4 regions of the Streptomyces sp. NPDC048297 genome follow, and region 2 is predicted to be linked to each of the others. Evidence: riboswitches for the same ligand, from Rfam matches in the RefSeq annotation. Region 2 holds a riboswitch; each other region holds the start of a gene.
What was found. Region 2 has a riboswitch for cyclic di-AMP ahead of ACGFYV_RS37070 (M23 family metallopeptidase). Riboswitches for the same ligand answer to the same signal wherever they lie in the genome.
Positions count from the first base shown of each region.

Region 1: it holds a riboswitch for cyclic di-AMP, as region 2 does, so the genes downstream of both, ACGFYV_RS09150 (transglycosylase family protein) here and ACGFYV_RS37070 (M23 family metallopeptidase) in region 2, are expected to answer to the same signal.
Region 3: it holds a riboswitch for cyclic di-AMP, as region 2 does, so the genes downstream of both, ACGFYV_RS04735 (M23 family metallopeptidase) here and ACGFYV_RS37070 (M23 family metallopeptidase) in region 2, are expected to answer to the same signal.
Region 4: it holds a riboswitch for cyclic di-AMP, as region 2 does, so the genes downstream of both, ACGFYV_RS07410 (transglycosylase SLT domain-containing protein) here and ACGFYV_RS37070 (M23 family metallopeptidase) in region 2, are expected to answer to the same signal.

Region 1 covers NZ_JBICZA010000006.1:184,670-192,126, forward strand. Annotated here, with positions in the region: gene ACGFYV_RS09140 (cytochrome P450) at 1-1,221, shown strand, start outside; gene ACGFYV_RS09145 (transglycosylase family protein) at 1,390-2,460, shown strand; cyclic di-AMP (ydaO/yuaA leader) riboswitch at 2,659-2,834, shown strand; gene ACGFYV_RS09150 (transglycosylase family protein) at 2,839-3,546, shown strand; gene eno (phosphopyruvate hydratase) at 3,818-5,104, shown strand; gene ACGFYV_RS09160 (septum formation initiator family protein) at 5,242-5,718, shown strand; partial or broken gene ACGFYV_RS09165 (DUF501 domain-containing protein) at 5,747-6,148, shown strand; gene ACGFYV_RS09170 (exopolyphosphatase) at 6,407-7,309, shown strand.
Region 2 covers NZ_JBICZA010000068.1:4,577-12,033, forward strand. Annotated here, with positions in the region: gene ribA (GTP cyclohydrolase II) at 1-334, opposite strand, end outside; gene ACGFYV_RS37040 (MarR family winged helix-turn-helix transcriptional regulator) at 488-1,006, opposite strand; gene ACGFYV_RS37045 (dihydrofolate reductase family protein) at 1,137-2,270, shown strand; gene ACGFYV_RS37050 (TetR/AcrR family transcriptional regulator) at 2,334-2,930, opposite strand; gene ACGFYV_RS37055 (NAD(P)H-binding protein) at 3,003-3,896, shown strand; tRNA gene ACGFYV_RS37060 (tRNA-Met) at 3,933-4,006, shown strand; gene ACGFYV_RS37065 (PP2C family protein-serine/threonine phosphatase) at 4,248-5,474, shown strand; cyclic di-AMP (ydaO/yuaA leader) riboswitch at 5,707-5,874, shown strand; gene ACGFYV_RS37070 (M23 family metallopeptidase) at 5,882-6,946, shown strand; gene ACGFYV_RS37075 (aldo/keto reductase) at 7,278-7,457, shown strand, end outside.
Region 3 covers NZ_JBICZA010000003.1:208,015-215,471, forward strand. Annotated here, with positions in the region: gene ACGFYV_RS04720 (GNAT family N-acetyltransferase) at 1-995, opposite strand, end outside; gene ACGFYV_RS04725 (HPr family phosphocarrier protein) at 1,221-1,502, shown strand; gene ACGFYV_RS04730 (GntR family transcriptional regulator) at 1,797-2,492, opposite strand; gene ACGFYV_RS04735 (M23 family metallopeptidase) at 2,712-3,467, opposite strand; cyclic di-AMP (ydaO/yuaA leader) riboswitch at 3,480-3,644, opposite strand; gene ACGFYV_RS04740 (M16 family metallopeptidase) at 3,876-5,276, opposite strand; gene ACGFYV_RS04745 (M16 family metallopeptidase) at 5,273-6,694, opposite strand; gene ACGFYV_RS04750 (DNA topoisomerase (ATP-hydrolyzing) subunit A) at 6,993-7,457, shown strand, end outside.
Region 4 covers NZ_JBICZA010000005.1:137,195-144,651, forward strand. Annotated here, with positions in the region: gene ACGFYV_RS07395 (M56 family metallopeptidase) at 1-809, opposite strand, end outside; gene fahA (fumarylacetoacetase) at 970-2,187, opposite strand; gene ACGFYV_RS07405 (HAD family hydrolase) at 2,383-3,195, shown strand; gene ACGFYV_RS07410 (transglycosylase SLT domain-containing protein) at 3,341-3,829, opposite strand; cyclic di-AMP (ydaO/yuaA leader) riboswitch at 3,834-4,030, opposite strand; gene ACGFYV_RS07415 (polyprenyl synthetase family protein) at 4,736-5,746, shown strand; gene ACGFYV_RS07420 (outer membrane lipoprotein carrier protein LolA) at 6,198-7,457, shown strand, end outside.

The DNA.
Region 1 (7,457 bases), on a different contig from region 2:
GAGTTCGCCGCCGACCCCTACCCCGCCTACGCCTGGCTCCGGGAGCACGCGCCCGTGCACCGCACCAAGCTGCCCAGTGGGGTCGAGGCCTGGCTGGTCACCCGCTACGCCGATGCCAAGCAGGCGCTGGCCGACCAGCGGCTGAGCAAGAACCCGGCCCATCACGACGAGCCCGCGCACGCCAAGGGGAAGACCGGTATCCCCGGCGAGCGCAAGGCCGACCTGATGACGCATCTGCTGAACATCGACCCGCCGGACCACACCCGGCTGCGCCGGCTGGTGAGCAAGGCGTTCACGCCCCGCCGTGTCGCCGAGTTCGCCCCGCGGGTGCAGGAGCTGACCGACCAGCTGATCGGCCGGTTCGCCGCGACGGGCTCCGCCGACCTCATCCACGAGTTCGCCTTCCCCCTCCCCATCTACGCCATCTGCGACCTGCTCGGCGTCCCGCGTGAGGACCAGGACGACTTCCGGGACTGGGCGGGCATGATGATCCGGCACGGCGGAGGTCCGCGGGGCGGGGTCGCGCGGTCGGTCAAGAAGATGCGCGGCTACCTCGCCGAACTCATCCACCGCAAGAGGCAGGCGCTGCCCGCCGAGCCGACCCCGGGCGAGGACCTCATCTCGGGCCTCATCCGGGCCTCCGACCACGGCGAGCACCTCACCGAGAACGAGGCCGCCGCCATGGCCTTCATCCTTCTGTTCGCCGGCTTCGAGACGACCGTCAACCTCATCGGCAACGGCACCTACGCCCTGCTCACCCACCCCGAGCAGCGCCACCGCCTCCAGCGCTCGCTGGCCGCCGGGGAGAGGGGCCTCCTGGAGACCGGTGTGGAGGAACTCCTGCGCTACGACGGCCCCGTGGAGCTGGCCACCTGGCGGTTCGCGACCCGGCCGCTCAGCATCGGCGGGCAGGACATCGCGGCCGGCGACCCGGTGCTGGTCGTGCTCGCCGCCGCGGACCGCGACCCGGAGCGGTTCGAGGACCCGGACGTGCTGGACCTCGCGCGCCGCGACAACCAGCACCTCGGGTACGGCCACGGCATCCACTACTGCCTCGGCGCCCCGCTCGCCCGGCTGGAGGGCCAGACCGCGCTGGCCACCCTGCTGACCCGGCTGCCCGACCTGCGGCTCGGGGCGGATCCGGCCGATCTGCGCTGGCGTGGCGGGCTCATCATGCGCGGTCTGCGCACGCTCCCCGTGGAGTTCACGCCGGTTCCCTGAGGCCGGTGCGCGGAGAAAACGTGAGAGGCGTTCAACTATGTGATCTTCACGTGATCCGCGCGGCATGAACTTGTGATGAGCGATCATCTGCCGATACCTTCACCCTTCAGCGTGGCGGACGGGCAACGCCTGCCGCGCCGGTTCTGCTGTCGCTCGAAAGGCCTCCGTATGCTTCCCGGGAACGGTCGTCACCGTCGCCCCCGTCAGGCTCCGGCGCTCATCGTCGCGGCCGGAGTGACCGGCTCCGCCATCGCCATCCCGCTCCTCGGTGCCGTGAGCGCCCACGCGGCCGACGGCACCACGTGGGACAAGGTGGCCGAGTGCGAGAGCGGCGGCTCCTGGAGCGCCGACAACGGCAACGGGTACTACGGCGGCCTGCAGATCTCGCACGAGGACTGGGTCAAGTACGGCGGCACCCAGTACGCCGACAATGCCGACCGGGCGAGCCGGTCGCAGCAGATCGCGGTCGCCGAGAGGATCCTCGCCGACCAGGGCACCACCCCCTGGGCCACCTGCGCCCTGCTCTCCGGGATGACCGCCGACTCCGCTTCCGCTGACGTCGACACGGGCGTCGGGGGCTCCGACTCCCAGGGCTCGGGCAAGGGCAACTCCGGCCACTCCTCCGACTCCCAGAGCGACGACTCCGGGTCCGGCAAGAAGTCCGGCTCACCCGACTCGACCGACTCGTCGAACTCGTCCGACAAGTCGGGTTCATCCTCTTCGTCCGACTCGTCGGACCTCTCGGACTCGTCGGACCCCTCCGTGGGTGCGTCCGCCACGCCGTCCCCGGGTGTGGGCCAGGGTTCCGGTTTCGGTGACGCCCGTGAGGGTGCGGGTGCCGCCGAGTCCGACATGTCGGCCTCGCCCGGAACCGGGGCGTCGCAGGAGGGTGAGGGTTCGGCCGCCTCCGACCCCACGCTCGGCGACCCGGGCAATTCGTGGCAGACCGGCAGCTCTTGGAGTCTGGTCGACACCGGCGCCCTCGACGGTGGCGGACGTCACCGTGGCGGCACTGCGGACGAAAGCGTGACAAACGGTCAAAGCGGCCACGCCTCGGGCCGTCACGCCTCCCGTGACGCGGACGACTACACCGTCCGCGAGGGCGACACGCTCAGCTCCATCGCCGACTCCCTTGACGTCGACGGCGGATGGCACGCGCTCTACGCTCAGAACAAGAAGGCCGTCGGCGCCGACCCGGACGACATCGCCCCCGGTCAGACCCTGCACGTCGGTTCCTGAGTGGGCGGCGGACAGGGGGAGTTGGCGCCCCACTTCACCCGCTAATGTCCGTTTTGGTGAAAGTGTGGGATGAGTCTCAGAAGCCCTGATCGTCTTTGGAATTCCGCCGAACGCCTGCCTACGGTCGAGGCCGCTCGTCACCACGAGCCCCGGCATCCGCAACGCCGAATCCTGCCAGCGGTCGCCCGGGAACAGTCGACGCGTCACGCGCCGTAGGCAGGAGCGGGGGACCCAAGGTAGGCGCCGGATCCGGCAGTTGATGCCGCGACCGGCTCGGGGTGAAGCCGTGCCTCCCGGAAGACGGGAGGGACGGCCGGGCAACTCAACCGGCCCGAACCCGACAGCTCACCTCGCAGGCGTCGGTGAGGGGATCGATCCATGCTGTTTTCCAGCAAGGGCAAGCACCGTCGTCCGGCCAAGGCTCTTCGCGCCGTCACGCTCGCCGGCGTGGCCGGCGCCGTCGTCGTCGCCCCGCTGATGGCGGCCGGCAACGCCTCCGCCGCCACCGCCTCGGAGTGGGACAAGGTCGCCCAGTGCGAGTCCGGTGGCAACTGGTCCATCAACACCGGCAACGGCTACTACGGCGGTCTGCAGTTCTCCGCCTCCACCTGGGCCGCGTACGGCGGCACGGCCTACGCCTCCCGCGCCGACCTGGCCTTCGAGCAGCAGCAGATCACCGTCGCCGAGAAGGTCCTCGCCGCCCAGGGCAAGGGCGCCTGGCCGGTCTGCGGCACGGGCCTGTCCAGCACCCCCTACGGCGCCGCTCCCGCCGCCGCGAAGCCCGCCCCCGCGAAGCCGGCCCCCGCCAAGCCCGCCGCGCCGAGCACCACCACCCGCTCCACCGACCAGCAGGCCGCCTCCCGTTCGGCGGACCGCCCGGCCGCGAGCAAGACCGTCACCACCCCGACCGGCAAGAAGGTCAAGAAGGGTGACGGCGAGTACAAGGTGGTCAAGGGCGACACCCTCAGCACCATCGCCGGCAAGCACGGTGTCAAGGGCGGCTGGAAGAAGCTGTTCGACCTGAACAAGGACATCGTCGCGGACGCCGACCTCATCTACCCGGGTCAGCAGCTGCACCTGAAGTGACCCCAGGCTCAGGCCTCCCCCGTCCCCACGGACTCCCTGCCCCGGTGCGTGTTCCCCCGTACGCACCGGGGCGGGGTTTTTTCATGAACCTCCGTATTTCGTGAACTCCCTTTGTTCCGCTGATGAACAATGGGTACCGTCTCACTGCAGTCCCCGTCCACGGGACGGTCGGTCGGTGGCCGACGCCCCTGGGACGGTTAGGCTCTAGTCGCAAGGCACAGCCGCAAGGCACAACAGCCCCGCTCTTCCAGCGTCACATTCCAAGAAGGAGATGCTCGTGCCGTCCATCGACGTCGTCGTAGCCCGGGAAATCCTGGACTCCCGAGGCAACCCCACGGTCGAGGTCGAGGTCGGCCTCGACGACGGCAGCACGGGTCGTGCCGCCGTTCCGTCCGGTGCCTCCACCGGTGCCTTCGAGGCCATCGAGCTCCGTGACGGTGACCCGAACCGCTACCAGGGCAAGGGTGTCGAGAAGGCCGTCCTCGCCGTCATCGAGCAGATCGGCCCGGAGCTGGTCGGCTACGACGCCACCGAGCAGCGCCTGATCGACCAGGCCATGTTCGACCTGGACGCCACCGACAACAAGGGCTCCCTCGGCGCCAACGCCATCCTCGGCGTCTCCCTCGCCGTCGCCCACGCCGCCTCCGAGGCCAGCGACCTGCCGCTGTTCCGCTACCTGGGCGGCCCCAACGCGCACCTGCTGCCCGTGCCGATGATGAACATCCTCAACGGCGGCTCGCACGCGGACTCCAACGTGGACATCCAGGAGTTCATGATCGCCCCGATCGGCGCGGAGTCCTTCTCCGAGGCGCTGCGCTGGGGTACCGAGGTCTACCACACCCTCAAGAAGGTCCTGAAGGGCAAGGGCCTGTCCACCGGCCTCGGCGACGAGGGCGGCTTCGCCCCGAACCTCGGCTCCAACCGCGAGGCCCTCGACCTCATCCTGGAGGCCGTCAAGCAGGCCGGTTACATCCCCGGTGAGCAGATCGCGCTCGCGCTCGACGTCGCCGCGTCCGAGTTCTACAAGGACGGCAAGTACGAGTTCGAGGGCAAGTCCCGCTCGGCCGCCGAGATGACCGAGTACTACGAGGAGCTGGTGGCGGCCTACCCGCTCGTCTCCATCGAGGACCCGCTGTTCGAGGACGACTGGGCCGGCTGGAAGGTCCTCACCGACCGCCTCGGCGACAAGGTCCAGATCGTCGGCGACGACCTGTTCGTCACCAACCCGGAGCGCCTGGCCCGCGGCATCGAGGAGGGCACCGCCAACGCCCTCCTGGTGAAGGTGAACCAGATCGGCTCGCTCACCGAGACCCTGGACGCCGTCGAGCTGGCCCAGCGCAACGGCTTCAAGTGCATGATGTCCCACCGCTCCGGCGAGACCGAGGACGTCACCATCGCCGACCTCGCCGTCGCCACCAACTGCGGCCAGATCAAGACCGGCGCCCCGGCCCGCTCCGAGCGCGTCGCCAAGTACAACCAGCTGCTGCGCATCGAGGAGATCCTCGACGACGCCGCGGTGTACGCCGGCCGCAGCGCCTTCCCGCGCTTCAAGGGCTGAGCAGCCGAGGGGCTGAGCAGCCGAAGGGCTGAACGGCAACCCGGCTCAAGTCTTAGCCAGTCGTACGTACGTCCCCGTACCCGGTCCCGTACCGTGTGCGGGGACGTACGCGCGTGAAAGGGGAGGCGGAGAGCCAGATGGCCGTGAAGAACGGGGACCGCTTCTCCACCGCGACCAGGCTCAGACTGCTCGGGGAGCAGACGGCCGCCCGCGTCTACCGCTCCCAGACCAAGCGCCAGGCCCGCCGCTCGCGGCTCACCGGCCGCGCCGCGCTGCTCGCGCTGGTGCTGTGTTCCCTGATCGTCGCGCTCGCCTATCCGATGCGGCAGTACGTCTCCCAGCGCGCGGAGATCGCCGACCTGCGGCGTCAGCAGGAGCAGGCGCGCGAGCGGGTCGAGCAGCTGCGCGACCTCAAGGCGCGCTGGCAGGACGACTCCTACGCCGAGCAGCAGATCCGGCGCCGGCTGCACTACGTGATGCCCGGCGAGACCGGGTACGTGATGATCGACCCGGGCGCGGCCAAGCAGGCCCACGCCGACCTCCGGGCCGCGCACCGGCCGTGGTACGCGAACGTCTGGGACGGCGTCGACAAGTCCGACGCCTCCGACCAGTGAACCGACAGAAAGACAGCTGAAGACAGTCATGGAAACGCCTCCGCCGCCCACTCCGCGTACCGAGCCGACCGACGCGGACGTCGAGGCCTTCAAGCAGCAGCTCGGCCGTCCGCCGCGCGGGCTGCGGGCGATCGCGCACCGGTGCCCGTGCGGGCAGCCGGACGTCGTGGAGACGGCTCCGCGGCTGCCGGACGGCACGCCCTTCCCGACGACGTACTACCTGACGTGCCCGCGCGCCGCCTCGGCGATCGGCACGCTGGAGGCGAACGGCGTCATGAAGGAGATGACGGAGCGGCTGCAGAGCGACCCCGAGCTGGCCGCCGCGTACCGGGCCGCGCACGAGGACTACATCCGGCGCCGGGACGAGATCGAGGTCCTGGAGGGCTTCCCGAGCGCGGGCGGCATGCCGGACCGGGTGAAGTGCCTGCACGTGCTGGTGGGCCACTCGCTGGCCGCCGGACCGGGCGTGAACCCGCTCGGCGACGAGGCGATCGCCATGCTGCCGGAGTGGTGGCTCAAGGGCCCGTGCGTCCAGCCGCTCGTGGCGCCCGACCCCGCGGACGAGCACCCCGGCGAGGACGGCACGGTCACCGACCCCACCGAGGCGCGCACCGGCGCCTTCGCCGGGCGGCCGCCGGTCGCCGAGGGGTTCACCCGGGTCGCCGGCGTCGACTGCGGCACGAACTCCATCCGCCTGCTCGTCGCCGACGTGAACCCGGCCACCGGCGAACTGCTGGAGCTGGACCGGCGTATGACGATCGTGCGGCTCGGTCAGGACGTGGACCGCACCGGCCGGCTGGCCCCCGAGGCGCTGGAGCGGACCTTCGCGGCGTGCCGTGACTACGCGGACGTCATCCGTGAACTGGGCGCCGCGAAGGTGCGGTTCGTCGCCACCTCCGCCTCCCGGGACGCCGAGAACCGGGACGAGTTCGTGCGCGGTGTCGTCGGCATCCTCGGGGTCGAGCCCGAGGTGATCAGCGGTGAGCAGGAGGCCGAGTACTCCTTCACCGGCGCCACCAAGGAACTCACCGGCCGCGAGGACCTCGCCCGGCCCTTCCTCGTCGTGGACATCGGCGGCGGCTCCACCGAGTTCGTCGTGGGCGGCGACCATGTGCGCGCCGCGCGGTCCGTGGACGTCGGCTGCGTCCGGATGACCGAACGGCATTTGGTGCGCGACGGCAAGGTCAGTGACCCGCCCACCGAGGAGCAGGTCGCCGCCATGCGGGCCGACATCGAGGCCGCTCTCGACCTCGCCGAGGAGACGGTCCCGCTGCGCGAGGCACGCACCCTGGTGGGCCTCGCCGGCTCGGTCACCACCGTGTCCGCGATCGCCCAGGAGCTGCCCGAATACGACTCCTCGCGCATCCACCACTCCCGCGTCACGCGCGAGCGTGTCCGTGAGATCACCGAGTGGCTGCTGCGCTCCACGCACGCCGAGCGCGCGGCGATCCCGTCCATGCACCCGGGCCGCGTCGACGTCATCGGCGCCGGCGCCCTCGTACTGCTCGCGATCATGGAGCGGACCGGCGCCGAGGAGGTCGTCGTCAGCGAGCACGACATCCTCGACGGGATCGCGTGGTCGGTGGCGTAGCTCTCTTTTATTACCAGCGAGTAGTCTACGGCTGAGCAGGCCGGATAACGTCTGAGCGGGACTGAGGGGCCTCCAGGGGCCCCTCGGTGACGGTCGGCCGGAAAACTTCGTGAAGTTCTTCACAAGGAATTCCGCCGCCGAGGGCGCG
Region 2 (7,457 bases):
CGAGCTTGTTGTACAGGCCGATCCCGCGCCCCTCCTGGCGCAGGTAGAGCAGGACGCCCCCGCGCTCGGCGATCCGCTCCACCGCCTCGCGCAGCTGAGGTCCGCAGTCGCAGCGGGCCGAGCCGAAGACGTCCCCGGTCAGGCACTCGGAGTGCAGGCGCACCAGCGGTACGGCTCCGGGCGCCGCCGGGTCGCCGAGGACGGCGGCGACGTGTTCCTGGCCGTCGGCGAGGCCGTGGAAGGTGACGAGGTCGGCGTCGACGCGGTAGCCGTCGTGGAACTGCAGCGGTACCCGGACGCGGGCGCGCGGTGTGGCGGCGGGGGTGTCGGGCATGCGGGTCCCTCCGGGGCTGGGCGGACGGAAGACCGTCGAACCTCTGTTTCAGATTTGAAGCAGTTCCGGAGACCCTACCCCTGCTTTAAAGTTGAAGCAACCAATTTGCGCGCAGCCCTGGCTTGGGTTCAGCCCCTGGATCGTGCCCCCGCCCTACGCGCAGCCCTTCGACGAGCGTCGCAGCCACGGGACCCCGTCCGGCGTCCCCCGCGCACCCTCCTCGCCCTGCAACGCTCCCGCGATGCTCGTGCAGATCTCCTCCAGCTGCCCCACCTGCTCGGGCGTGAGCCGGTCGAAGAGTGTCGCGCGTACCGTCTCCACGTGCCCGGGTGCCGTACGTTCCAGCACGGCCGTCCCCTCGTCGGTGAGCACCGCGATACTGCTGCGCTTGTCCGAGCTGCACTCCTCCCGCCGCACCAGCCCGTCCCGCTCCAGCCGGGTCACCGCGTACGTCAGCCTGCTGCGCGTGATCTTCAGCTGCTCGGCGAGATCGGTCATCCGCAACCGCCGGTCCGGCGCCTCGGAGAGGTAGGCCAGCACGGAGTAGAACAGGTGCGGCATGCCGGCCTCCTGCTGGAGGTTCCGGTCGATCGCGTCGTCCAGGAGCCGGGCGGCGGCGAGGTACGCGCGCCAGGCGCGCTGCTCGCCGGGAGTGAGCCAGCGGGTCGTCATGCCGCCAGTGTAGGTTTGTTTCAAACTTGAACCAAGATTCAGGCTTGAATCAGGCTTCGGACCTGAACCAGGCCGTCCGTCCTCGTCATCCTCCGTCCTCCGTCCTCGTCACCCCAGGGAGCCCGCGCCGATGCCGTACCCGTACGTCCTCCTGTCCGCCGCCGTCTCCCTCGACGGCTACCTGGACGACACCGGCCCGGACCGCCTCCTCCTCTCCAGCGCGGCCGACTTCGACCGGGTCGACGAGGTACGGGCCTCGGCCGACGCGATCCTGATCGGCGCCGGCACCATCCGCGCCGACAACCCCCGCCTCCTCGTCAACGCGCCCGAGCGCCGCGCGGCCCGCCGGGCGCAGGGCAGGCCGGAGTACCCGCTGAAGGTCACCGTCACCGCCTCCGGCGACCTCGACCCGGACGCCAGGTTCTGGCACACCGGCGGCGACAAGCTCGTCCTCACGACGGACAAGGGCGCCGAACGGGCCGCCCGCACCCTCGGCCCGACCGCCGACGTGGTCTCCCTCGGCCCCGACCTCGACTGGCGTGCCCTCCTGGAGCACCTGTACGACGTGCGCGGCGTGCGGCGCCTGATGGTGGAGGGCGGCGGCACCGTCCACACCCAGCTCCTCCAGCAGGGCCTCGCCGACGAACTCCAGCTGGTCCTGGCCCCGCTGTTCGTCGGCGACCCGGCGGCCCCGCGCCTGTTCGGCCCGGGGTCGTACCAGGCCGGGCGGCTGCGCCTCGTCGAGACCCGCCGGATCGAGGACGTCGTCCTGATGCGCTACGAGCCCACCGCCCCCGGCACCGGCCCGCTGCCCGGCGCCGCCGATCACCACTGGCTGCGCACCGCCTGCGAGCTGGCGGCCCTGTGCCCGCCGTCGGCCACGGCCTTCAGCGTCGGCGCGGTGGTCGTCGCGGCCGACGGCACCGAGCTGGCGCGCGGCCACTCGCGCGAGGGCGGCGACCCCGTCGTGCACGCGGAGGAGGCGGCTCTCGCGAAGCTCGACCCCGCCGACCCGCGCCTGCCCGGCGCCACCGTCTACAGCAGCCTGGAGCCCTGCTCCCGGCGCGCCTCCCGGCCCGCCCCGTGCGCCGAGCTGATCCTGCGCGCGGGCGTGCGCCGGGTGGTCACGGCCTGGCGGGAGCCGGACACCTTCGTGACGGCGGCCGACGGCGCCGGGGTCCTGACGGGCCGGGGCGTGGACGTCCTCCTGCTCCCGGAACACGAGGCCGCGGCGAAGCGGCCGAACGCCCACCTGCTGCCCTGAGGGCCACCCGGATTCCTCGGCCGGGAGCGCCGGGGAGCCCTTCTCGACCGGGAACTCCGCCTGTCACCGAAGTTGGCTGAACGCCTGGTCGGCGTCGGACACGGCTTCGGGGTGGACGTCGTGGGCGGTTCGGCCGTCGGCGATCTTCTGCCAGTTGGTCCGGGCGAGTACCCGTTGGACCGCGAGCACCTGGGCGGCTCGCAGGCGTGCCCGGATGCCTTCGCCGAGGGCGTCCGCCAGTGCCTCCTCGTCCTCCAGCTGGTACTGCGTGAGCCGTCCCGCCAGGCTCGGTGTGGTGAACACCAGCCGGTGGAACGCCACCACCTCGGGGTGATCGTTGAGGCCGGTGACGGGGTCGTACCGGTCGAGGCCGGCCCGGAAGTGCCGGTGCAGGGCCGTCACCGGCTCGATGCCGGGCCCGCCGTCACGTACGACGCGTGCCGCTTCGCCCTGGTGGTCCGCGAACCGGTGCAGCACCAGGTCTTCCTTGGTGGGGAAGTACCGGAAGAGAGTCGGCTTGGAGATCTCGGCCGCCGCGGCGATGTCGTTGACCGAGACGCGGTCGAAGCCGTGCTCCAGGAACAGCGAGACGGCCGCGTCGCCGATGGCGTCGCGCGTCCGCTCCTTCTTGCGGGCCCGCAGCCCCGTCGGCTCGCTCATCTCGCTCATCTGGCCACCGTAACATTCGTAACCGAGTTGCTTTTTTAACCGAGTAACGTTTTTATGGGCGGCATGAATCGGACAGACCTTCCTCCCGTGCTCGTCACCGGGGCGACCGGCCGGATCGGCCGCGTCGTCATCGACCGGCTCCTCGACGCGGGCGTGCCGGTCCGCGCCCTCACCCATCGCTCCGAGGCGGCGGCGACACTGCCGGCGAAGGTCGAGGTCTTCACCGGCGACCTCACCGTGCCCGAGACGCTCGACCCGGCCTTGAACGGCGCCGGTGCGGTCTTCCTCGTCTGGACCGCCCCGCCTCCGACCGCCGCGGCAGTCGTCGAGCGGCTGGCGGCCCACGTGCGGCGGGTCGTCTTCCTCTCCTCCCCGCATCAGACGCCGCACCCCTTCTTCCAGCAGCCGAATCCCATGGCGATGCTGCACGCCGACATCGAGAGGCTCATCGCGGCCACCGGACTCGAGTCGACGATCATCCGGCCGGGGATGCTCGCGTCGAACGCGCTGGCCTGGTGGGCGCCGGCGATCCGGGCCGGCGAGGTCGTCCGGTGGCCTTACGGCGCCGCCGAGACGGCACCGGCCGACGACCGCGACATCTCCGCCGTCGCGGCGCGGACGCTCTACCAGGACGGACACGCCGGAGGCGACTACGTCCTCACGGGCCCCGAATCGCTGACCCAGTCCGCGCAGGTGGACGCCATCGGTGACGTCCTGGGGCGCCGGATCGCATTCGAGGAGATGACTCCGGACGAGTTCCGGCGCCTGTCGGAGGGCACGGCGCCCACTTCGGTCGTCGACATGCTGCTCGCCGCGTGGAGCGCGGCGGTCGGACAGCCCGCGTACGTCACCACCGCGGTGGCCGACATCCTCGGGACTGCCCCGCGAACGTTTCGCCACTGGGCCGCCGACCACGCCGGCGCGTTCATGGAGGCTCACGGAAAACCCGTGTGCTGAGCACTCCGAACATGGCGTATGCTTGAGACACAACGACGCGGGGTGGAGCAGCTCGGTAGCTCGCTGGGCTCATAACCCAGAGGTCGCAGGTTCAAATCCTGTCCCCGCTACTGAAGACTCAGGGCCGGTGTCCAGCAATGGACACCGGCCCTGAGTGTTTTCCGACCTCGTACGGCCCGTGCGCCTCGTATGCCCGTGCGCCCCGTACGCCTCGTGCGCCCCGCACCGTCCGTAGTGGCGCACCTCACACCGGGTCATCCACTCGGCCCACACCGGTCGCCCGCCGTCCCCGGCCCCACCACCCTGTACGTACGTCGAAGACACGGGAGACGAGCGGTGCGCCCAGGTGAGATGGAGGAGGACGCCGGCGCCCGGGCCGGCGGCAGGCTCCCCGGCGACCCCGTACCCGACCCGGGCCTCGGCACGGACTCCACGGACTCCACGGCCCCCGCATCCGCCCCCGCATCCGCATCCGCGCCCGCACCCACGCCCCGGGACCGCGGCCGCCACCCCAGACCGCGGACACTCGCCCGCACCCTGCCCACGCTCCTGGTCACCGGCGGGATCCTGTACGACCTGCTCACCCCGCCCGCCTACACCGCCGTCCCGTTCTTCACGGCCGCCCCGCTGGTCGCCGCGCCCCTGGCCTCGCTGCGCACCACGGCTCTCACCGGCCTCGCCACCGTGCTCGCCGCCCTCCTCGTGCACACCCGCTACGCCCTGCCGGACGCCAGCGCCGTCACCGAGGCCGTCACCGTCGTCACGGTCGCCGTCCTCGCCCTCGTCATCAACCGCGTCGTACGCCGCGGCGACGAACGGCTCGCCTCCGCCCGGGAGATCGCCGAGGCCGCCCAGCGCGCCGTCCTGCCCGAACCCGCCGCGCGGATCGGCGGGTTCGACATCGCGGCTCGGTACGAGGCGGCCCAGGAGGGCGCGTACATCGGCGGCGACCTGTACGCGGTGCAGGACACCCCGCACGGCGTACGGCTGATCGTCGGGGACGTGCGCGGCAAGGGCATGGGGGCGGTCGCCGCCGTGGCCGTCGTGATCGGGGCGTTCCGCGAGGCCGCCGAGCAGGAGGCCACGCTGGAGGCGGTGGCCGCACGGCTGGAGAGGGCGCTGGCCCGCGAGGGCACCCGGCGGGAGGGGCTCGACGCCTTCGAAGGCTTCACGACCGCCGTCCTCGCCGAACTCCCGCACGACGACGGCGTCGCCCGCATCCTCAACCGCGGCCACCCGCCGCCGTTCATGCTGCACCCCGACGGCACCCTGCGCGCCCTCACGGCGCACGAGCCCGCCCTGCCCCTCGGCATGAGCGACCTCGGCATGTGGCCCGACCGCGCCCACCGGACCCCCTTCCCGGACGGCGCCACCCTGCTGCTCTACACCGACGGCCTGTCCGAGGCCCGGGACGCCCACGGCCGGTTCTACGACCCCGCGCGCCGGCTCGCCGGACGCCGCTGCCCGGACCCCGGCATCCTGCTCGGCCGGCTCGCCTCGGAGGTACGGCGGCACTCGGGCGGCGGGATGGCGGACGACATGGCGCTGCTGGCCGTACGGCGACCCGCCCTGAACTGAACTCTCACGCACGGTGACCGGGCGGCAGCCCTCCGCATAACATCTGAGACACCATCAAAAACCGAGTGACTCCTGAACGTGGGCCAACTCGCCCGTTTTCCCCCGGTCCTGACGGCTACGTCCACCCCGGAGAGTGGGAATGATCAGGCTGAACGGCTTGGAATCTGGCACCCCGGTCTATTAACGTTCGATAACGCAGCGCGGTCGTCCCAGCCGTCACAAGAGGCGGCTCCGTGCGCACGCGCCGAATCTCGCAAGGGAACCGGGGAACCACCACCTTGGGGTGAATCACGCGGACGCCGTCGTGAACTGCTCGACTCACGACAGGTATACGCGCGTAGGAGACCTTCCTGCTCCGAACCCGTCAGCTAACCCGGTAGGCGAAGGAAGGAAAGGAGTACGCCCGCGTGGCGTCCAACCGGCCTGCCCCACAAGCCCCGTTCGTGCCCGCTCAGCGAGAACCCGAGACCTTCGGCTACGGCGGTCGCGGCCCCGACGAGGGCCCCTGGGAGGAGTGGAACCCCACCGAGGAGTCCGTCCGCCCGGTGCGCGGACGGCACCGCGTCGCCAAGCAGCGCGGCGGACTCGCCCGCAGCTCCACCGTCCTCGGTGTCGGTGTCATAGCCGCCGTCGGCGCGGGTGGCATCGCCAGCGCGAACACCGGCAAGCCGCCGGTGTCCATCTCGCTGCCCGACCACATCCCCGACCATCTGCCGTCCATGGCCTCCGTCGAGAACCTGTTCGACGGCTCCTCCGACGCGCCCAAGGCCGCCCCCGCCTCCCTCACCAACGTCGGCGTGACCTCCGCCGACGCCGCGAAGGGCGCCGACGCGGGCGAGGCCCTGCGCAACCGGATCATGGCGCAGGCCGAGCAGCAGCAGAGCAAGGCCGACAGCCGGGCCGAGGAGAAGGCCACGGCTGCCGCTGCCGCGGCGGCCGAGAAGGCCGCCGCCGAGGCCGCCGACAAGGCGAAGAAGGAGGCCGCGGCCAAGGCCGCCGCCGAGAAGGAGAAGGCGGCTGCCGAGGCCAGGAAGAAGGCCGAGGCGGAGCGCCTGGCCGCGCTGGCGAAGCAGTACAAGCTGCCGGTCGTCTCGTACACCATCACCGGCACCTTCGGTCAGCCCGGCTCCATGTGGTCCTCCGGCTACCACACCGGCCTCGACTTCGCCGCGCCCACCGGCACGCTCATCCAGGCCATCCACGGCGGCACGGTCACCGAGGCGGGCTGGGCCGGCGCGTACGGCTACCGCACCGTCCTCACCCTCGACGACGGCACCGAGCTGTGGTTCTGCCACCAGTCCTCGATCAGCGTCTCCGTCGGCCAGAAGGTCACCACCGGAGAGGTCATCGGCCGCGTCGGCGCCACCGGCAACGTCACCGGCCCGCACCTCCACCTGGAGGTCCACCCCGGCGGCCAGTCCACCGGCATCGACCCGATGACGTGGCTGCGCGACAAGGGCCTCACCCCCTGAGCGGTCACCGCCCCACTACCGGCCCGCACCTGATCGTCCGCACGCGACCGGTCCCGGGCAGGTCCTGAACACCCTGCCCCCGCGACCGTCCCGGCCGGTCCTGAACCACCCCCTCCACGACCGGTCCCCGGCGGCCCTGGCGACATCCCCCCGACGCCAGGGCCTCCGGCGCGCACGCCCTCCGGGCGCGTTTGCCTCCCGGGCTCGTACGCCCGCAGCGCGCATGCCGCACGCCGCCCCCGGGCCCGCACCTGCTCCGTCCGGGTGGTTTCACACTCTGTTCGCAGGAAGGCCGGAATGGGTGTGGCGGGGGTGGCGGTTGAAGTGAAGCATGACTGCTTCTCACCCTTCTCTGCGTAAGCTCGGCGCCTCCGACCTCAAGGTCTTCCCGCTGGCCCTCGGAGGCAACGTCTTCGGCTGGACCGCCGACGAGGAGGCGTCCTTCGCCGTCCTCGACGCGTACACGGCCGCCGGTGGCAACTTCGTCGACACGGCCGACTCCTACTCGGCG
Region 3 (7,457 bases), on a different contig from region 2:
TACGCGCGCGCGTGCCGGACCAGCGCCCGCTGCCGCTCGCGCCCCTCGGGCCCGCTCTCGGCGTACCCGGCGGACAGGACGACGAGGCCCTGTACGCCGTGCTCCCCGCACTCGGTGACCACGGCCGGCACGTGCTCGGCCGGCACGGCCACCACGGCGAGGTCCACGGGTCCCTCGATGTCCCGCACCGAGCGGTACGCCGGCACGCCGTCGACGTCCTTGAGGTCGGCGGGGAACGCCTTGTTCACGGCGTGCAGCGGCCCGGTGTAGCCGGCGTCCCTGATGTTGCCGAGGACGCTGCGGCCGACACCGCCGGGCGAGCGGCCCACGCCGACGACGGCGACGGAGCCGGGGGCCAGCAGCCGCCGTACCGAGTGGGACTCGGCGCGCTGCTCCCGCGCGCGCTGCACGGCGAGGGAGCGGTCGGTGGGTTCGAGGTCGAACTCCAGGCGGACGACGCCGTCCTCGAAGCTGCGCTTCTGGGTGTATCCGGCGTCCGTGAACACCTTGATCATCTTGGTGTTGGCGGGCAGCACCTCGGCCGTGAACCGGCGGATGCCGCGCTCGCGGGCGACGGCGGCGATGTGCTCCAGGAGGGTCGAGGCGACGCCGCGCCCCTGGTGGGCGTCCTGCACGAGGAAGGCGACCTCGGCCTCGTCGGCGGGTGCGGACGCGGGCATTCCGCCGGCGCCGACCCGGTCGTAGCGCACGGTGGCGATGAACTCGCCGCCGATGGTGGCCGCGAGCCCCACCCTGTCCACGAAGTCGTGGTGCGTGAAGCGGTGGACGTCCTTGGCGGACAGTCGCGGGTACGGCGCGAAGAAGCGGTAGTACTTCGACTCGTCCGAGACCTGCTCGTAGAAGCTGACCAGGCGGTCGGCGTCGTCGACGGTGATGGGCCGGATGCGCGCGGTGCCCCCGTCGCGCAGCACCACGTCCGCCTCCCAGTGGGCGGGGTACTCGTGCCGGTCCTGCCGGTCCGCCGGGGTCTGCATGGGCCCCAGAGTACGGCTCGCCAATGACAATGGCGCGAGGCAGTCTGTGGGGAACGGAAGCCGGATCGGGGCCGCGGTCCGGCGACACGTCCGGACCCCGGACGGAGGTCCGCTCGGGCACGTCCGGGCCGGACGCAGGTCCGCTCGGGCACGTCCGGGCCGGGCACGCTCCACGATATGGGAAACTGGTCTAGACAACCCTGGGAAACTGAAGGGCAGCATCACATGGCTGAGCGCCGCGTCAACGTCGGCTGGGCCGAGGGTCTCCACGCCCGCCCCGCCTCCATCTTCGTCCGAGCCGCGACGGCCGCCGGCGTCCCGGTGACGATCGCCAGGGCTGACGGCAACCCCGTCAACGCGGCCTCCATGCTGGCCGTCCTGAGCCTGGGCGCCCAGGGTGGCGAGGAGATCGTCCTCGCCTCCGAGGCCGAGGGCGCGGACGTCGCCCTCGACCGCCTGGCCAAGCTCGTCGCCGAGGGCCTTGAGGAACTGCCCGAGACCGTCTGAGCACCCGGCACCGGGCCCCCGGCCCCGGGCCCCCGGCCCCGGAAGACGGCCCCCGGAAGACGGAAGCCGCGTCACCCTTTGCGGGTGGCGCGGCTTTTGCGCGTCACGGAGGATTCACGAGCGGATTCACCGGCGCGTTCATGGGCAGGCCCACGGATGCGTCCACGGCCGCGTTCACGAACGGGTGCACGAGCGGGCGCGCGGAAAACCCGGAGGGAAATCGCGGGCGCACGGGAATTCGGGTACCCGGAATGCACCCCGTGGAATTACCCCTCTTTGTATACGGTGCCCGTGTTAATGCCGTGGGCGCGATGTGTTTACGGCATGTTGCGAAGTCCTCACGCGCGACTGGCGGTCCGTGCCGCCGGAGAAGCGCAACCGGTGCGCAAGGGCCGCGCGCTCGGTGTGCAGGGCCGTGACCGCCCGCGCGCGCTCGCCGTCGCCGCGCGCCACCGCGTCCACGATCGCGCCGTGCTCCGCCCAGGACTCCACCGGGCTCGACGGCACGTCCACCGTGTACATCCAGGCGATCTTGTGCCGCAGCTGGGTGAGCGTCGAGGTCAGCGACTGGCTGCCACAGGCCTGGGCGAGCGTCTCGTGGAACCAGCCGCCGAGCGAGCGCAGATCCTCGCTGCGCCCCCGCTCGGCCCGCTCCTGCCCCAGTCTGACCAGGCCGCGCAGCACCTTCAGATGGGCATCGGTGCGCCGCTGCGCGGCCCGTGCGGCGCCGAGCGGCTCCAGCAGCAGGCGCATCTCCAGCAGGTCGGCGGCCTCCTGCTCGGTCGGCTCGGCCACGCACGCGCCGGCGTGCCGCCGGGTCACCACGAAGCCCTCGGCCTCCAGGGTGCGCAGGGCCTCGCGCACGGGGACGCGCGAGACGCCGTAGCGGCGGGCGAGGACTTCCTCGGTGAGACGGCTGCCGCGCTCGTGGACACCCACGACGATGTCGTCCCGGATCGCCGTGCACACCGACTGTGCCGGAATACGCATGACCGACCTCCGTCTTCATCCCCGTGAAACGTCGACGATGGACGTCCGCTCAGTGACTGTATTCCAATCGGCGGGAATTTCCGACGGCGGGCAGGAATCCGTGGATATTTTTTGGCCAGTCGACCGGGTAAGAGGCGTGGAAAACGACGAAAGCCCCGACTCGGATGAGCCGGGGCTTTCACGGTGCGCTGCGTTTCGGACGGCCGCCGCGCGGGACCGTCAGACGGACACGCCGTGCTTGCGGAGGTAGGCGACCGGGTCGACGTCCGAGCCGTACTCGGGGGTCGTCCGGGCCTCGAAGTGCAGGTGCGGTCCGGTGACGTTGCCGGTCGCGCCGGACAGGCCGATCCGCTGGCCCGGCACGACCCGCTGGCCCACGCCGACGCCGATGGACGACAGGTGGCCGTACTGGGTGTACATGCCGTCGGCCATCCGGATCACGATCTGGTTGCCGTACGCCCCGCCCCAGCCGGTGGAGACGACCGTGCCGGAGCCGACCGCGTGGACCGTCGTCCCGCTCGCCGCGTGGAAGTCGATGCCGGTGTGGGAGCCGGAGGACCACAGGGAGCTGCTCGCCATGTAGCCGGTGGAGACGTACGAGTGCGCGATCGGGGGGACGAACGCGTTCAGGCGCTTGCGCTCCGCCTCGCGGGCGGCGCGGGCCTTGGCCTCCCGTGCCTGCTTCGCGCGCTCGGCGGCGGCCTTGGCGGCGGCCTCCTCGGCGGCCTTCCGCTCGGCGGCGGCCTTCTGCGCGGCGGCCTGCGCGTCGATCTCCTCGGCGAGCCTGGCGCTGACGGTGATGACGGGGGTGAGACCGGTCCGCTCGACGGAGTTCTCCGCGGCGAGTGCGGGCGAGGCCATGAGGGTGCCGACGACACCGGTGGTGGTGAGGGCAGCGATACCGACCGCCGAAGCGGTGGTGCGCATGACCCGGCCGGGCTTGCGGTGCTTCCCGGAGGCGCACATGAACGCCATGAGCTGGCTGGTCCTTTCCTTCCCTCTCGCCTACCGGGTTAGCTGACGGGTTCGGAGCAGGAAGGTCTCCTACGGACTCCCTCGCCGTGGCGCGGGCGTCCGATTCACCCCAGGGACTGCGGTTGGGTCCCCGGCTCCCCTGGCTCGCGCCGTACGGGGACTCGGCGATGACTGTCCGGTGCCGCGGGCGCGGCGCACTGCATGACGAACAGCCCGGAAGACGCTAAAGGGGGCGACTGCCGATCCCCAAACGGATCCGGGCTTTTGTAGCGCATCCCACAGGGCAGACCGGCAACCTCCGTCCGAAACCGGACATCTCAGGGGTGTTGCCGCGGCACGGCCGGGAACGGCAAGGGCCCTGACGACCCGTCGGTCGCCAGGGCCCACGCGCATCGTCGTGCGCGGCCTCTACTCAGCGGCCACGACGGTGACTTCACCGATGCCGAGCGCCTCGACCGGCTCCTTGATCTGAGCCGCGTCACCGACGAGGACGGTCACCAGGCGGTCCACCGGGAAGGCGTTCACGACCGCCGCGGTGGCCTCCACGGTGCCGGTGGCGGCCAACTGCCGGTAAAGCTGCGCCTGGAAGTCGTCCGGCAGCTCCTGCTCGACCTGGTCGGCCAGCGTGCCCGCGACGGCCGCCGCGGTCTCGTACTTCAGCGGCGCCACCCCGACGAGGTTCTGCACGGCGACGTCCCGCTCGGCGTCGGTCAGGCCCTCCGCCGCGAGCGTGCGCAGCACCGTCCACAGGTCCTGGAGCGCGGGACCGGTGTTCGGGGTGTCCACCGAGCCGCTGATGGCGAGCATCGAGGCACCGGCGGCCCCTCCGGCGGAAGGCGCCGCGGAGCGCAGGACCTGCCCGAAGGCGCGTACGCCGTAGGTGTAGCCCTTCTCCTCGCGCAGGACCCGGTCCAGGCGGGAGGTGAGGGTGCCGCCGAGGCAGTAGGTGCCGAGCACCTGCGCCGGCCACACGCGGTCGTGCCGGTCGGGGCCGATCCGGCCGATGAGCAGCTGGGTCTGGACGGCGCCGGGCCGGTCCACGATGACGACCCGGCCGGTGTCGTCGGCGGACACGGGCGGCACGGGCCGCGGCGTGCCGGGGGTGCCGGTCCAGGCGCCCAGGGTGTCGGCGAGCAGCTCGTCCAGGTCGGTGCCGGTGAGGTCGCCGACGACGACCGCGGTGGCCGTCGCGGGGCGCACATGGCGGTCGTAGAAGGCGCGTACGGCCGCCGCGTCGATCTTCTCGACCGTGTCCTCGGTGCCCTGGCGCGGCCGGGACATGCGCGAGGTCGCCGGGAACAGCTCCCTGGAGAGTTCCTTGGCGGCCCGGCGGGAGGGGTTGGCCATCTCGTGCGGGATCTCGTCCAGGCGGTTGCGGACCAGCCGCTCGACCTCGCTCTCGGCGAAGGCGGGCGCGCGCAGGGCGTCGGCGAGCAGGCCGAGGCCCTTGGCGAGGCGGGAGGCGGGGACCTCCAGGCTGATCCGGACGCCGGGGTGGTCGGCGTGCGCGTCGAGCGTGGCGCCGGCGCGCTCCAGTTCGGCGGCGAACTCCTCGGCGGAGTGCTTGTCGGTGCCCTCGGAGAAGGCCCGCGCCATGATCGTGCCGACGCCGTCCAGGCCGGCCGGCTCGGCGTCCAGGGGCGCGTCCAGGAGCACCTCGACGGCGACGACCTGCTGGCCGGGGCGGTGGCAGCGCAGGACGGTCAGGCCGTTGTCCAGCGTGCCGCGTTCGGGGGCCGGGAACGCCCAGGGCTTGGCCTCGCCGGGCCGCGGCTGGGGGTGGAAGTCCATCGTGGCGAGCTCGGTCACCGGTCCGTCTCCTCGTTGTCGTTCTGGTCGGCGGGGGCGACGCCCGCTTCCACGGTGGCCTCCGACTCGGGGTCCTCGCCGCGCCCCGCCTCCTCGGTGTGCTCGGCGGACTCGGCGGACAGCGGCTCGTAGACGAGGACCGCGCGGTTGTCGGGGCGCAGGCGGGCCTTGGCGACCTCCTGGACCTCCTCCGGGGTCACGGCCAGGACGCGCTGGACGGCGGTGAGGGCGAGCTGCGGGTCGCCGAACAGGACGGCGAACCGGCACAGTTCGTCCGCGCGGCCGGCGACCGTGCCGAGCCGGTCCAGCCACTCGCGCTCCAACTGGGCCTGGGCGCGCTCCATCTCCTCGGGCGTGGGGCCCTCTTCGGCGAAGCGGGCCAGCTCCTCGTCGATGGCGGCCTCGATGACGGGCACCTCGACGTCACCGGAGGTCTTCACGTCCAGCCAGCCCAGCGAGGGCGCGCCGGCCAGGCGCAGCAGGCCGAAGCCGGCCGCCACGGCCGTACGGTCGCGGCGCACGAGCCGGTTGTACAGGCGCGAGGACTCGCCGCCGCCGAGGACGGTGAGGGCCAGGTCGGCCGCGTCCGCCGCGCGCGTGCCGTCCTGCGGGAGCCGGTAGGCGCACATCAGGGCGCGCGCCGGGACCTCCTCCACGACGACCTCGCGCAGCTGCTCGCCGATGGTCTCCGGCAGGGAGCCGTCGCGGGGCTCGGGCTTGCCGGAGTGGGCGGGGATGGAGCCGAAGTACTTCTCGACCCAGGCGAGCGTCTGCTGGGGGTCGATGTCGCCGACCACGGAGAGCACCGCGTTGTTCGGCGCGTAGTAGGTGCGGAAGAACTGGCGGGCGTCCTCCAGGGTGGCCGCGTCCAGGTCCGCCATGGAGCCGATCGGCGTGTGGTGGTACGGGTGGCCCTCGGGGTAGGCGAGGCCGGTCAGCTTCTCGAAGGCGGTGCCGTAGGGCACGTTGTCGTAGCGCTGGCGGCGCTCGTTCTTGACGACGTCCCGCTGGTTCTCCATGGACTCGTCGTCCAGGGCGGCCAGCAGGGAGCCCATGCGGTCGGCTTCCAGCCAGAGGGCCAGCTCCAACTGGTGGGCGGGCATGGTCTCGAAGTAGTTGGTGCGCTCGAAGCTGGTGGTGCCGTTGAGGGAGCCGCCGGCGCCCTGCACCAGCTCGAAGTGGCCGTTGCCCTTCACCTGTCCGGAGCCCTGGAACATCAGGTGCTCGAAAAGGTGAGCCAGGCCGGTACGTCCCTTGACCTCGTGGCGGGAACCCACGTCGTACCAGAGACAGACCGCCGCCACCGGGGTCAGGTGGTCCTCGGAGAGCACCACGCGCAGACCGTTGGCCAGCCGGTGCTCGGTCGCTGTCAGGCCCCCGGAGCCTGCCTCGGCTGTGGTCGTGTGACCCATGGGCATGTACGTCCCTTCGCGAGCTGAGGCGGTCGAATGAAACCGCGCTTTTCCTGCCGTTCCTGCCACTGTATGCACAGCGTGCGGGACCTCGGCGAAGTTCCCGCGGACGTACGCCCACAGCGGATCGCGTAGCCTGCGTCAGGCGTGCCGCCGGTCGGTTCCGGGGCACCGGGCGGACGGCCTCCGGCGCCGGCCGCGGGTACGGGGACCGGGTCGCGGCCCGGGTTGTCAGTGCCGCGGTCCACAATGGTCCGCGTCACCACCGTCAAGCGCGAGCAGAAAACAGGAGGAGCCGGCAGCGATGGCCCGCCGCAGCACGAAGACCCCGCCGCCCGACGATTCGTACGAGGAGAAGATCCTCGACATCGACGTCGTGGACGAGATGCGTGGCTCCTACCTCGAGTACGCGTACTCGGTCATCTACTCGCGCGCCCTGCCGGACGCCCGTGACGGTCTCAAGCCGGTGCACCGCCGCATCGTCTACCAGATGAACGAGATGGGCGTGCGCCCGGACCGGGCGTACGTGAAGTGTGCCCGTGTCGTCGGCGAGGTCATGGGCAAGCTGCACCCGCACGGCGACTCGTCGATCTACGACGCGCTGGTGCGCATGGCGCAGCCCTTCTCGATGCGGCTGCCGCTGGTCGACGGCCACGGCAACTTCGGTTCGCTGGGCAACGACGACCCGCCGGCCGCCATGCGGTACACCGAGTGCCGGATGGCCGAGGCGACGAGCCTGATGACCGAGTCGATCGACGAGGACACGGTC
Region 4 (7,457 bases), on a different contig from region 2:
ACGCGCTCGCCGAGGAGACGGTTGCTGGAGGCGCAGGACAGGACACCCCGGTGCTGGTTCAGCTCGATCAGGGCGAGGGCGGTGGTGAGGTGGCCGCAGCGCCGGGAGGCGGTGTCGTCGGCGGCCAGCTCGACCAGTCGGTGCGTCTGGTCGCAGAAGTGGGCGAAGAGCGGGACACGCGGGAAACCGGTGGCGAGGGCGGTGGACAGGTGGAGCAGCCAGTCGTGGTGGGCGCGGGCGTGGCCGCGCTCGTGGGTGAGGACCGCGTCCAGCTGGTGGTCGGTCAGGCGCTGCAGCGCCCCCGTGGTCACGACCAGCTGGGGCGGGTGGCCGGGCATCCACCAGGCGTCCGGGTACTCGTCCTCCAGCACCAGCATCGGCCCCCGCGTCGCGGGCAGCCCCGCGGGCAGGTCGGGGGCGCGTTCGCGCAGCTGGGCGCGGGCCTGGCCGCGGTGGCGGCGCATCTCGGTCAGCTCCCGGGCGAGCATCGCGGTCGTCCAGGCGGCCCCGCAGGCCAGCAGCACGGTGAGGGCGGTGGCCCACACCGGAGCGGTGGACAGGTCGTACGCGGCGGTGACCGCGGGCGGCGCGGGCGCGAACACCCGGTCGCGGACGGTGTGGAAGACGGCCGCCGTGCCCAGCACCAGCGCGGTCAGACAGCACAGCAGGACCGTGACGACGAGGCACTGCCACACCCACAGGGCGACCACGGGTTCCCGCTCGGGCCACACGGCCCGGGTCAGCGCGCGCGGCACCGGTACGGCGGCTGTCAGGCCGACGACGGTCAGCAGGAGCAGGCAGATGGCCATGCCGGGGCTCCGGTTCCTGGTCGGAGAGGGGGCGGGGCAGGTGGTGCGGGGTGACACGCCGAGGGCGCGTCGCGTGGTGCGTGTCCCCGCCAGTATGACGGGGACACGGCCACGCGTCAGGTGTCCGGCTCCGATCGCGTCGCGCCCGGTGGTTGCTGGCTCAGCCCGACACGACGCGCCCGCTGACCTCGCCCAGGCCGACCCGGCTCCCGTCCTCGCCGGGCGCCCACGCCGTCATCGTCACGACATCGCCGTCCTCCAGGAACGCGCGCTTGCCGTCGGGGAGTTCGAGCGGGTCGCGGCCGTTCCAGGTCAGCTCCAGCAGGGAGCCGCGCTGGTGGTGCGCCGGGCCGCTGACCGTGCCCGAGCCGTACAGGTCACCGGTGCGCAGCGAGGCCCCGTTGACGGTCATGTGGGCGAGCTGCTGGGCGGCGGTCCAGTACATGGTGGAGAACGGCGGCTCGGACACCACCTGGCCGTTGACGGCGACGGAGATCCGCAGGTCGTAGCCGCCGGGCTCGATCCCGGGGGCCGCGTCGTCCAGGTAGGGCAGCAGCGGGTGCGTGCGCTCGGGCGGTGCCACGCGCGCGCTGTCCAGCGCCTCCAGCGGGGTGATCCACGCCGACACCGAGGTCGCGAAGGACTTGCCGAGGAACGGTCCGAGGGGGACGTACTCCCAGGCCTGGATGTCCCGCGCCGACCAGTCGTTCAGCAGGCAGAGACCGAAGACGTGCTCGCGGAAGTCGCCGAGTGCGACCGGGCGGCCCGGTGCGGAGGGCGCGCCGACCACGAAGCCGACCTCCGCCTCGATGTCGAGCCGGACGGAGGGGCCGAAGACGGGGGCCGGGTCGCCGGGGCCCTTGCGCTGCCCGGACGGCCGTACGACGTCCGTGCCCGAGACCACGACGGTGCCGGAGCGGCCGTGGTAACCGATCGGCAGGTGCTTCCAGTTGGGGGTCAGGGAGTCCTCGGCGTCCGGGCGGAAGATCTGGCCGACGTTGCGGGCGTGGTTCTCGGAGGCGTAGAAGTCGACGTAGTCGGCCACCTCGAAGGGCAGGTGCAGGGTCACCGACGACAAGGGGTGGAACAGCGGCTCGATCGCGGAGCGGTGGGAGGGCACCGTCACCCACGCCGTCAGCGCGCGCCGCACGTCCGACCAGGCGGTGCGCCCGGCCGCCAGCAGCGCGTCCAGGCCGGGCCGGGCGAGCAGGGAGACGTACGGGGAGCCGAGCGCGGCGGCTGCGGCGCCCGCGTCGAGGACGTGGTCACCGAGCCGGACGCCGACCCTGCGCTCCGCGCCGCCGGCGGGCGAGAACACACCATAGGGAAGATTGTGCGGACCGAAGGGGTCGCCCTCGGGGACGTCGAAGGGGGGCATGGGGTACTGCCTCGCTCTCATCCTGGCCGTGCATGGCGCTGTGTTCCATGTGGTCGCGCCACACGTTACGGCCGAGGTGCGCTTCTTGGGCAGTGCCTCCGGGGGCGCCCCGGCGGTGTCGCACGGGGCAGGGCAGCGCACAAGTGCGGGAAGCGCGGGGTGAGTCGAGGGGTGCGCGGTCCGTATTCTCTGGGCATGGCCGCACCTCCCGTATACACATTGATCGCCACCGACCTGGACGGGACGCTGCTGCGCGGCGACGACACCGTCTCCGACCGTTCGCGCGCCGCGCTCGCGCGGGCGGCGCGCGCTGGTGCGCGTCATCTGGTGGTGACGGGGCGCCCGGCCCCTCGGGTACGGCCGCTGCTCGACACCCTCGGCGGCACCGGGCTCGCGGTGTGCGGGCAGGGCGCGCAGGTCTACGACGCCGGGGCCGGCCGGCTGCTGTGGTCGGTCAGGCTGGACCGGGAGCTGGCGGAGGTCGCGCTCGGCAAGATCGAGGCCGAGGTGGGCCAGGTGTACGCGGCCGTCGACCAGGACGGGGTGGACGGGCTCACGCTGATCGAGCCCGGGTACCGGATGCCGCACCCGACCCTGCCCGCCGTGCGGGTCGGCCGGCGCGACGACCTGTGGTGCCAGCCCATCAGCAAGGTGCTGCTGCGCCATCCCGAGCTGTCCGACGACGAGTTGGCGTCGGTCGCGCGCGCGGCGGTGGGCTCGCTCGCGACGGTCACGATGTCGGGGCCGGGGACCGTGGAGCTCCAGCCGTGCGGTGTCACCAAGGCGACGGGGCTCGCGCTGGCCGCCGGGCATCTCGGGGTCCGTGCCGAACAGGCCCTCGCCTTCGGCGACATGCCCAACGACATCCCCATGTTCGACTGGGCCGCCCACGGTGTCGCCATGGCCGGCGCCCATCCGGAACTCAAGGCCGTCGCCGACGAGGTCACGACGTCGAACGAGGACGACGGTGTCGCCGTCGTCCTCGAAAGACTGTTTCCGGCCGGCTGACCAGGGGCTCGTCAGGGCCCCCCGCCGGATGGGTCAGCCGGCCGGATCAGGCCTGTGGGGGTCAGGCCTGCGGGGGCGGGGCCTGTGGGGGGCAGGCCCGCGGGTCAGGCCCGTGGGGGTCAGGCCTGTGGGTGGGGCCGGTGGATCAGTAGGCGCCGAAGACGTTGTCGATCGACCCGTAGCGCGCGGCCGCGTAGTTGCAGGCGGCCGTGATGTTCGCGACCGGGTCGTACGGGTCGAAGGCCGTGCCCGCCACGTGGTACGTGTTGAAGGTCGGGTCGATGACCTGGAGCAGGCCCTTGGACGGGATGCCCTTGGCGGCGTTGGAGTCCCAGAGGTTGATGGCCTTCGGGTTGCCCGACGACTCACGGATGATGTTGCGGTAGATGCCGTTGTACGTGCCCGGGATCTTCTTCTCGCCCATGATCGCGAGCGACTCGCGGATCCAGCCGTCCAGGTTGTTGGGGTACCCGGCGAGCGTGGTGGAGGGCGTGGAGCCGGTCGTGCCCGCGGCCGAGGCGCTGGTGGCGCCGACGATCGGAAGGGCGAGCAGGGCCGCGCCGGTCCCGGCGACGGCGAGCGTGCGGAAGAGGCGGGGCGAGCGGGTGCGGCGGGGCTGAGCGGCAGCGGGCATGTCGTATTCCTCTCCGTCGCCTGCGGGGTGAGCTGTCGGGTTCGGGCGGGGAGGTGCCCGGCCGCGCCGCCAGGCCCGTCGGGCGCTGGAGGTGGTGCGACTTCACCCCTAGCCGTTCCGGTGCGACATGTGCCGACCGGTCCGGCGACTTACCTGGGTCCCCCGCTCCTGCCGTACGAATGAGTTCGTCGAGTGGGTGGTGTCAGACGCGGCAGGATTCGGCGTCCGTCTGACGGCCCGGAACGTATGCGAGAGCACATGTCCGGAACAAGGGGTGGATTCACCTGAAGTGCTAGTTGACCTTGTTCTGCGGCTTTTGGGGCACTTGATCCTTTGCGATCGCCAATCCTCAACTGCCCGGCAGGGCAAGGCGAAAGGGGCGATCGGGCGGGCGGGGTCGCCGAGGGGTGCGAGTGACCCAATTCACGAAACGGCAAAATGCGCAAAAGCGGACATGGGGGATTGGCTGGATTCGCTCTTAATGCGGCCATTAGGGGGTGTCGGTCCACCCGGGCCCGGAACCTCTGGGGAGGCGCCCCTCGTTGAAGAGGGGGGAGACGGCCTCCTGGTTGCCTCCCGGTCCTCTCCGGATCGTCTCCGGGTCGCCTCCGGATCGTCTCCGACTTGTCACCTGGCGGTCCCCGGAGTCGTACTCAGGGGCGTCGAACGCGCGCACGGTCGGCGTGGCGTTCGACGGCGGGGTGCATCGTCCCGTTAAGTCAATAAATGTCCATTCTTATTGGGTGATCAAAAACATAACGGTCATGATCCCGATACCGCCCGGGGTGGACCGGTGGGTGCTATCGGTGATCGAAAGAGGACCGGATACGCTGACTTGAGTGATGGCAGCGACCTATCGACAAACCGTGTAATCGCCAGCAGACACCAGCAGACAGGAGACCCCTCGTGACCGTCGTCGGGCCGTTCGGGCTGAGCGTGCGGGACCAGGCTCTGGAAGCCGATGTCCAGGCCGGATTGGCGGCTGTCGAGGAAGGCTTGCTCGAGGCCACCAAGAGCGAGGTCCCGTTCATCACGGGGGCCGCGCAACACCTGGTACGGGCCGGCGGGAAGCGGTTCCGGCCGCTGCTCGTGATGCTCGCCGCCCAGTTCGGCGACCCCTACGCGCCGCGCGTCGTGCCGTCGGCCGTGGTCGTGGAGCTGACCCACCTGGCCACGCTGTACCACGACGACGTCATGGACGAGGCGGCCGTACGACGTGGTGTGGACAGCGCCAACACCCGCTGGGGCAACTCCGTCGCGGTCCTCACCGGCGACTTCCTCTTCGCCCGCGCCTCCCAGATACTCGCGGACCTCGGCCCCGAGGCGGTCCGTGTCCAGGCCCTCGCGTTCGAGCGGCTGGTCACCGGGCAGATCCTGGAGACCGCCGGTCCCCAGGACGGCCGCGACCCGGTCGAGCACTACCTGGACGTGCTGGGCGGCAAGACGGGCTCCCTGGTCGCGGTGTCCTGCCGGTTCGGCGCGATGATGTCCGGCGCCGACGAGACGGTGATCGACGTGCTCACCCAGTACGGCGAGCGCCTCGGTGTCGCCTTCCAGCTCGCGGACGACGTCCTGGACATCGCCTCCGACTCCCACGAGTCCGGCAAGACCCCGGGCACCGACCTGCGTGAGGGCATCCCCACCCTGCCCGTGCTGCGGCTGCGCGAGCGGACCGCCCGGCTGGGCCTCGCCGAGGACGTCGCCCTGTGTGAGCTGCTCGACTCCGACCTCAGCGACGACACCCTGCACGCGCGTGCGCTGGAGAGCCTGCGCTGCCACCCCGCGCTGGAGCAGGCCCGCCGGGACACCGTCCGGTACGCCGAGGAGGCGCGCGCCGCGCTCTCCCCGCTGCCCGAGGGCTACGCCAAGTCGGCGCTGACCCAGCTCTGCGACGCCGTGGTGCACCGCGCCGGCTAGGACCTGGCGAGCCCCTACGGGGCCCGGGGCGGAGTGCCCCTGCGGACAGCCCCTACGGCTCAGGGCGGGCACAGGGCGGGCTGCTCCCTGCGGGGAGAGCCTCCGAGGCCGCGCGGACAGCCTCTGCGGGCCTCTGCGGCCCGGGGCGGACAGCCCCTGCGCACCGCTCACCGCCCGGCCGGCCGTCTCTCCCGAGCCCCGGCCGCCGCCCCGCCGCACACCACGAGGGCGGCGCCTCCCCCACGACCCCTACGGATCGGGGAGGCGCCGCCCCTCGTGCGTCATACCCCAGGCGTACGCGGACTTGGCTCCGTGGTCTGACGCCTTCGCACGGCGGATTTGGTCTGATGGAAACCACGGACATCCCACTCCTCACCGATTCGGGTGAGAATGGCGGCTCAGGTGGACCAGCGTGAGGACAGCCGCCGCCGACGACGGAGGTAACGCACACATGGCACCGTACGAAACCGACGACGCGACGGGCGCCGCGCCGGACGAGGATCTGCGCTCCGGACGCCGCAAGGCGGCCCGGTACGTCGTCCCGGTCGCGGTGATGGGGGTGGCGGCGGCCACGATCGGGCTGGTCCCGGCGCTCGCCGACTCCGGTGACCCCAACCTGCCCAAGATCACCGCACAGCAGCTCATCCAGAAGATCGCCGCGTCGGACGTCCAGGAACTGTCCGGCACGGTGAAGGTCAGCACCGACCTCGGCCTGCCGGACCTCGGCGGCCTGGAGAGCAGCCTCGTGTCCGGTGCGGCCCAGGGCGGCCGGGGCGGCTCGTCCGCGGACCCGAAGGCCAAGCTCACCGAGCTGGTCACCGGCACGCACACCCTGCGCGTGGCCGCCGACGGCCCCGACCGGCAGAAGCTCTCCCTGCTGGAGAGCGGCGCCGAGTACAGCCTGATCCACAACGGCAAGGACGTGTGGGGCTACGACAGCAAGAGCAACGAGGTCTTCCACGGCACCGCCGGCGAATCCGGCGGGAAGGACCGCGCCGAGGAGCCGCCGGCCACGCCCAAGGACTTCGCCGACGAGGCCCTGAAGGCGGTCGACGACACCACGTCCGTGACGGTCGACGGCACCGCCCAGGTCGCCGGGCGCGACGCCTACAAGCTGCAGATCAAGCCCAAGCAGTCCGGCACCACGGTCGGCGCGATCAACATCGCGGTGGACGCGAGGACCGGGATGCCGCTGAAGTTCACGCTGACCCCGAGGAGCGGCGGCGCCGCCGTGCTCGACGCGGGCTTCACGCAGGTCTCCTTCGCCCGCCCGGCCGCCTCCACCTTCGCCTTCACCCCGCCCAAGGGCGCGAAGGTCACCGAGCAGCAGAAGGACGGGTCGAAGGACGGGTCGAAGGCCGGGGAGCACGCACCGGAGCACGGCACGAAGCCTGGTTCGCAGCACGGCATGAAACCCGGTTCGCAGCACGGTACGAAGCCCGGCTCGGGTCCCGGTGGGGGCTTCGGCCGCGGCGGGGAGGGCGGCAAGGTCATCGGCAAGGGCTGGACGGCCATAGCCACCTTCGACACCGGCGCCAAGGGCGGCCTGCCGTCCGGCACCTCGGGCCCGTCCGGCTCCCCGGGCGGTGACCTCGGCGGCTTCCTCGGCTCGCTCGGCGACCACGTGTCCGGCAAGTTCGGCAAGGGCACGGTCTTCTCCACCCGCCTGGTCAACGCTCTGATCACCGACGACGGCAAGGTGTACGTCGGC